One region of the uncultured Acetatifactor sp. genome, then DNA from elsewhere that is predicted to be linked to it. Evidence: predicted binding sites of a transcription regulator. Region 1 holds the regulator's gene; the other holds the start of a gene.
What was found. Region 1 encodes Rex, which represses fermentation and respiration genes when NADH is low (regulators of the CRP and FNR family bind a similar motif). Its sites were predicted from a motif close to ATTGTTAANTANTTAACAAT; they were not measured.
Positions count from the first base shown of each region.

Region 2: Q2B33_RS11290 (acetyl-CoA C-acetyltransferase) is a predicted target of Rex. The motif match lies at 1,434-1,453, and genes of this name have one in related genera.

Region 1 covers NZ_CAPDXS010000089.1:6,323-9,737, reverse strand. The annotation lists gene Q2B33_RS15265 (NAD(P)H-hydrate dehydratase) at 1-784, opposite strand, end outside; gene Q2B33_RS15260 (hypothetical protein) at 865-1,494, opposite strand; gene Q2B33_RS15255 (redox-sensing transcriptional repressor Rex) at 1,501-2,172, opposite strand; gene Q2B33_RS15250 (glycoside hydrolase family 3 N-terminal domain-containing protein) at 2,202-3,415, opposite strand, start outside.
Region 2 covers NZ_CAPDXS010000056.1:2,443-5,857, reverse strand. The annotation lists gene Q2B33_RS11295 (FecR domain-containing protein) at 1-1,320, shown strand, start outside; gene Q2B33_RS11290 (acetyl-CoA C-acetyltransferase) at 1,486-2,670, shown strand; gene Q2B33_RS11285 (enoyl-CoA hydratase-related protein) at 3,020-3,415, shown strand, end outside.

The DNA of each region.
Region 1 (3,415 bases):
CCGCCAGCACCGCGGCTCCTGCCATGTTCACGCTGCCCGCCGCCAGCAATACTTTCCCGAAGGTGGCTTTGTTCCCTCCGCCTTCGCGCTTCGGCAGAAGGGCAGAGACATCCTCGTCATAGGCATACATCCCGGGCTTTCTCCCGAAGAAGCTCCTCCCGGAGATGCCGATGTCCGCGGTCCTCACTTCCCCGGCATATTCGCATCCCGGATACAGCGCCAGCCCTCTCTTGCAGAAGCCAAAGGTCACCGTCAGATCCGCCGCCACGGCGCAGCCCAGGACTTCTCCCGTGTCCGTGTCTATGCCGCTGGGCATGTCGATGGAGAGCCGCCAGCCCGAAAGGCCCCGGAACGCCTCTATGGCCTCCGCGTATGAGCCTTCCACCGCTCTGGACAGCCCCACGCCGAACAGGGCATCCACCAAAACCCCGTACTCCCGCCGCTGTGGCTGCAGGCTGTATTCCACGGGATAGTTCTCCAGAATCCCCATCTGCTGCTTCCACTGCCCGGAAGCCCGCTCCCTGTCCCCTACCGTCCATACCTCCACCCGGTAGCCCTTCTCGCACAAAAGCCTGGCCACCGCCAGCCCGTCGCCGCCATTGTTCCCCATTCCGGCCATGACCAGCACAGGCATCGCCCTGCCTCCCCCGGCGCAGAACTCCTCGATGGCCTCCACCGCCGCCAACGCAGCCCGTTCCATCAGGACGCATGCCGGTATCCCGATCCTTTCTATGGTATTGCTGTCATATTCCCTCATCTCAGACGCCGATACCAGATATCTCATTTCCCATGCACCAAAAACAGACTGTTGCCCCTTCTGCCGCAATCAGTCCGTCCCTTTCCCAAATCTCTTTCTCTGCCGTGTCACATTTCCTGGCCGTCCAGATCATGGTGCATGTCGAAGATATCCACCACCTCGGCCCCGAACACATCGTGCATATAGTTGTAGATGGCATGGTTATGCCGCTCCAGCTCCTGCTTCCTGACCAGGCGCTTCTTCAGTTCTACACGGATTTCCGCCACCCATTCTTCGGTTTCCCGTATCACCGCGCTGTTTTCCGCCATGCTGTCGTAGCAGCAGTCCATGGTGGCCAGCATAAGCTGGAAATTCGCCCGCTCAATCTCCCTGGGCAGATCCAAAAGCTGATCCTGGCAGGCCTCCAGCTTCTCATTGCATTCTTCCACCAGGCGCCTGTTCTGCTCCGATTTCTGAGCATTCTCCGAGTCCTCGCCCTGCTCCTCTTCCCCCATCAGGGACACGATTTCCTCCATCAGGCGCTTCTTCAGCCGCTTGATCTCCTTTACCTCGTTGTTCAGCTTTCCCTGCTGCTTGAGAAGCCCGTTCAGCTCCCCCTCCAGCTGGGCCACATCCTTCCTGGCCTCTTCGTCCAGAAGCTGATACCATTTATTGTCCAGCGTCAGAACCGGTATGCGCTTCCCCTCCAGCGCCTGCACGAAAAGCTCGCGCCGGCTTCCGTCCTCCTCATGCTTCATAGCCCTCTATACACCTCCCAATGTCAGCCTGCCATCCTGACCTTCCTCCATCTGATACCTGCTGATGTTATAAGACAGCTTCATCAGGCTGTCCGACAGATGGACATTCTCCACCTGAATCCGCTCCGGCAGGTTCAAGTCCACATGGGCGAAATTCCAGATGGCCCGGATGTCCGTCTTCGCAAGACGCTCCGCCACGGGCACCGCACTGGTCTTGGGGATGGTCAGCACGGCGATGTCGATGTCGTTCTCCTGGATGAACCGCTCCAGCTCTTCCATGGGCATGACCCTGACCCCCCGCACCTGGCTGCCCACCAGATCCGGATTCTGGTCGAACATTCCCCGGAAGATGAACCCCCGCCTCTCGAAATTGATGTAATTGCCCAGCGCGCGCCCCAGGTTCCCCGCGCCGATGATGACGAACTTATGCTGTCTGTCCAGCCCCAGAATCTTCCCGATCTCATCGTAGAGATACTCCACATTGTAGCCGTAGCCCTGCTGGCCGAAGCCTCCGAAATTGTTGAGATCCTGCCGGATCTGGGAAGCCGTCACCTTCATCAGCGCGCTTAAGTCCTGGGACGATATCCGCTCCACGCCGTCATCCTTAAGCTCTCCCAGATAGCGGAAATATCTGGGCAGGCGTCCGATGACGGCCTGTGAAATTTCCTTTTCTTCCAAGATACTACCCTCCAGCTTTCTGGCCGCTGTCACTGTACCATGTCAGCGTATTTGATGCGGTATATCCGCCGCAGGGAGTCATTGATGCGCTCCTCGTCAATATTACCGCTCCTGACGGCCTCCAGTACGCCCGTGTATGCTTTTTCATAATCCTCCGGCATCAGGAGCATGTCGCAGCCTGCAAGCACAGCCATGATGGAAGCTTCGTCCGCGGCGTAATACTGGGAGATGGCCCCCATATCCAGGGCATCCGTGATAATCACTCCCTGGAAGCCCATCTGCTCCCGCAGGATGCCGGTCACCAGCGTCTGGGAGAAGATGCTGGGCTCATTGTCGCCCGTAAGCGCAGACGCGGCCATATGGCTGACCATCACCATGTCCGCGCCCTCATTGATCCCCGCCTGGAACACGGCCAGCTCCTCCGCCCAGAACTGCTCCGCGGTCCTGTCGGTGGATACCTTTCCGTCATGGGTGTCCTCCGTGGCGCTGCCCATGCCCGGAAAATGCTTCAGGCAGGCTGATACCTTCTGCTCCTGAAGCCCCCGCACCATGGCGTTCACAAAGCTGGACACCACGGACACATCGGAGCCATAGGCCCGCCCTTCCATGATGCTGCCCTCCACATTGGCCAAATCAGCCACCGGCGCGAAGTCAACGTTGAATCCCAGTCCGTACAGCGCAGTCCCCATGGCCGCCCCTGCCTGATAGGCGTTCTCAGGATTCCCGGTCTCCCCGATGGCTCCGGCGCTGTCCGTCTTCGGGCCGATGGAGGAGCCTATTCTGGAGACTGTGCCGCCCTCTTCGTCCACCGCCAGGAACAGGGGATATTTCGCGTACCGGGCCGTATTCTCCAGCATCTCCTTAAGCTGAGCCTCCGACTGTATGTTCTGGTCGAAATAGATGAGCCCTCCTACAGGGTTCGCCTCCAGCGCCTGCCTAGTGCCGTCTCCGGCCTGTACCGCGGTCCCTACCCCTGTAATCGCCTCCGGCCTTACCACGAACAGCCCCGCCACCTTGTCCTCCAGGGGCATCTGCGCGATCCGTTCGTCCACGTATGCGTCCAGCTTCTCCTCCCAGGTAGGCTCCACCACCTCCGGCGTCGGCTCCGGGGTGGGCTCCGGCGTAGGCTCTACGGAAGGGAGGCTCTCCTCCGTGGCCAGCATCTCCTCGATCAGCTCCTGATTGTCCTGCTCTTTCTCCTCCGCCGCCTTTCTGCCGTTCGCCAGGGCGTACACGCCGTATC
Region 2 (3,415 bases), on a different contig from region 1:
CAGGAGACCGCGGAGGCGCCGGAAGAGGAGGCTGCGGGCGAAACGGTGGAGGAGATCCTTGCCTTATCGGAATATGAAAGCTTCGGTTCCGCAAGGGGCGGCGTGATGCCTGTCAAGAAAGACGGCTTGTGGGGGGCGGTCAATTACCGCAATGAGGTGATCGTGCCCTTTGAGTATAGCAATTTCCAGGCGCCGGACGACAGCGGGAATTTCGTGATGGGTGACACCACGGAGGAAGGCAGATTCTATACCCTGTTCGACCCTCAGGGGAATATCCTGTACGAGGGAGATCAGCAGGTGCGGGCCTCCGGCGGGATGTACATCGTCCTGAGGGAGGGAGACCCGCTGGGAGAAGGGCAGAGAGAGATTGCATATCATAGGACGGACGGAACGCTGGTGCAGGCATTGTCGGCGCATCCGTGGGCTTTCATAAATGGTTTCTATGACGGAGTATCTCAGGTCTATCGCGCCGAGTACGATGATGTCCTTGTAGGACAGGGAGAGGGAGTGGGGTACAGCTATAGTACTGGGTCATACCAGATAGGGGAGGTGGATGCTGCAGGCAATATCGAATGGCATGAGGATCCTCTGTACACCAGGTATTTGGAGAGGGCTGAGGAAGAATACCAAAGCGCTGTGGAAGAGGCGGCTGGCGGAGAGGACGACTTTGCCAACGTGGGAGGCATGGACAGCTATTATACAAGATTGCCCTTGAGCACTGTGAACCACGGCTATTATGTCGCGGGGACCTTTGAATATGATGCCGGGTGGATATCTATGTGCACGGATACCTATGAAATTTTGGGTGAATGCGATTTTTATAGTGCGGAGCCGGACGCGGAAAAGGGATTCGTGTACTCGGAGGATTATTTTGAAGAACAGAACAGCTTGCGCAGCTTCTATCACGACGGAGCCTATTTCTATAACTACGGCTCCAACATGGTGTGGACTGTAGGAGAGCGGGACGTATTGGTGGACTTTGCCCTGCATCCGGGTATGACCTTTGAAACGGCGGACAATCGCATCGTGAAGGCCGTGTATGACCAGATATCCATGAATGACGAAAATTACTGGCTGGTAAAGGATGGGGAAAGATGGGGCTACATAGACCACGATGGGCAGGAAGCCGCCATGTTCGAGGACGCAGCCGCTTTTTATCAAGGGTACGCGCTTGTCAGGGAAGAGGGGACTGCCTACCTGATCGACGAGACGTTTGAGAAGGTACAGAATCTGGGGGAAGCGGACTCCGTCAGCACGATTGGGGAATTGTTCGTTGTGACCAGGGGAGATACGAAATATTTTTACCGGTTGGTGCAATAGAAAGTTTTACCAGCCTCTGTTTTTCAGAAAGGTTTTATCAAAATGGTTTTATCAAAATTTAAGGAAAAGACGTTGCAAATAGGCGCTGTCTATGATAAACTGAGAACAGTGGCTATGATAAAAAAATAACAATCATATTCAAAACACTAGTTGGAGGGAAAACAAATGGCAAAGAAAGTAGTATTAGCCGGTGCCTGCCGTACCGCTATCGGCACCATGGGCGGCACCCTGAGCACCACCCCCGCCGCAGAGCTGGGCGCGATTGTAATCAAGGAAGCCCTGAACAGGGCAGGCGTGAAGCCCGAGGCTGTGGATCAGGTGTACATGGGATGTGTCATTCAGGCGGCCCAGGGACAGAACGTGGCCCGTCAGGCATCCATCAAGGCGGGACTGCCCATCGAAGTACCGGCTGTCACCATGAACGTGGTATGCGGCTCCGGTCTGAACTGCGTGAACCAGGCGGCTCAGATGATCATGGCAGGAGATGCCGATGTGGTTGTGGCAGGCGGCATGGAGAACATGTCCATGGCTCCCTACGCGGTTCCTCAGGCCCGTTACGGCTACAGGATGAACAACGGCACCCTGGTGGACACCATGATTAAGGATGCCCTGTGGGACGCTTTCAATGATTACCATATGATTACCACCGCTGACAATATCTGCCGCGAGTGGGGCCTGACCCGGGAGGAGTTGGATGAGTTCGCGTTAAAGAGCCAGCAGAAGGCCGAGGCGGCTCAGAAGTCCGGCGCATTTGATGCCGAAATCGTTCCCGTTCCCGTGAAGAAAAAGAAAGAGACAATCGAGTTCAAGGTAGACGAAGGGCCTCGCGCCGGATCCACTATCGAAGGCCTGCAGAAGCTTCGTCCTATCAACAAGGACGGCTTCGTCACCGCAGGCAACGCTTCCGGCATCAACGATGGCGCCGCTGCCATCGTGGTGATGAGCGAGGAGAAGGCCAAGGAGCTGGGCGTGAAGCCTATGGCGACCTTTGTGGCAGGCGCTCTGGCGGGCGTGCGTCCCGAGGTCATGGGCATCGGCCCTGTAGCCGCCACGAAGAAAGTCATGGCCAAGACCGGCATGAAGATTGAGGACTTCGACATCATCGAGGCCAACGAGGCATTTGCCGCTCAGTCCGTGGCAGTGGGCAAGGATTTAGGGATAGATGTAGACAAGCAGCTGAACCCCAACGGCGGCGCTATCGCTCTGGGACATCCCGTGGGCGCTTCCGGATGCCGCATCCTGGTGACCCTGCTCCATGAGATGCAGGCCAAGGGCGCGAAGACCGGCCTGGCTACCCTGTGCATCGGCGGCGGCATGGGTTGCTCCACCATCGTGAAGATTGAGGACTAAGGACTGATACATGGATATGCGAAAGGGAGAATGGCTCTGGGTTTGAGGCATTCTTCCTTTGCTGGAACCTGTTAAAAACAGCATCGGCTTGGCCTGGTACTGGGAGGGCGGATGCGGAACTGGAAAACAGCATCAGCCCGTCCAGTGCCCAGAAAACTTGCGGACGCATCATTAAGCGGCCGGAAGTTTTCTGCCAAGCTGGTACTGGATGGGCTAATGCGGAACTGGAAAACAGCAGAAGCCCGGCCAGTGCCCAGAAAAGTTAGGGACGCATCACTAAGCGGCCGGAAGTTTTCTGCCAAGCTGGTACTGGACGGGGTAATGCGGAACTGGAATAAGGAGATTAGACATGGAATTTGTATTGTATGAGCAGAAGGGTACATACGCCATCCTCACCATCAACCGTGAGAAGGCGCTGAACGCCCTGAACTCCGCCGTGCTGGAGGAGCTGGACAAGACCATCGACGGCATCGACCTGCAGACCGTGCGCTGCCTGATCGTCACCGGCGCGGGACAGAAGTCCTTCGTGGCCGGGGCCGACATCGGGGAGATGAGCAGCCTGACCAAGGCAGAGGGAGAAGCATTCGGTAAGAAGGGCAATGATGTGTTCCGCAAGCTGGAGACCCTGCCCATCCCGGTGATCGCCGCAGTGAACGGCTTCGCTTTGGGCGGCGGCTGTGAGATTTCCATGAGCTGCGATATCAGGATCTGCTCCGACAACGCGGTGTTCGGCCAGCCCGAAGTG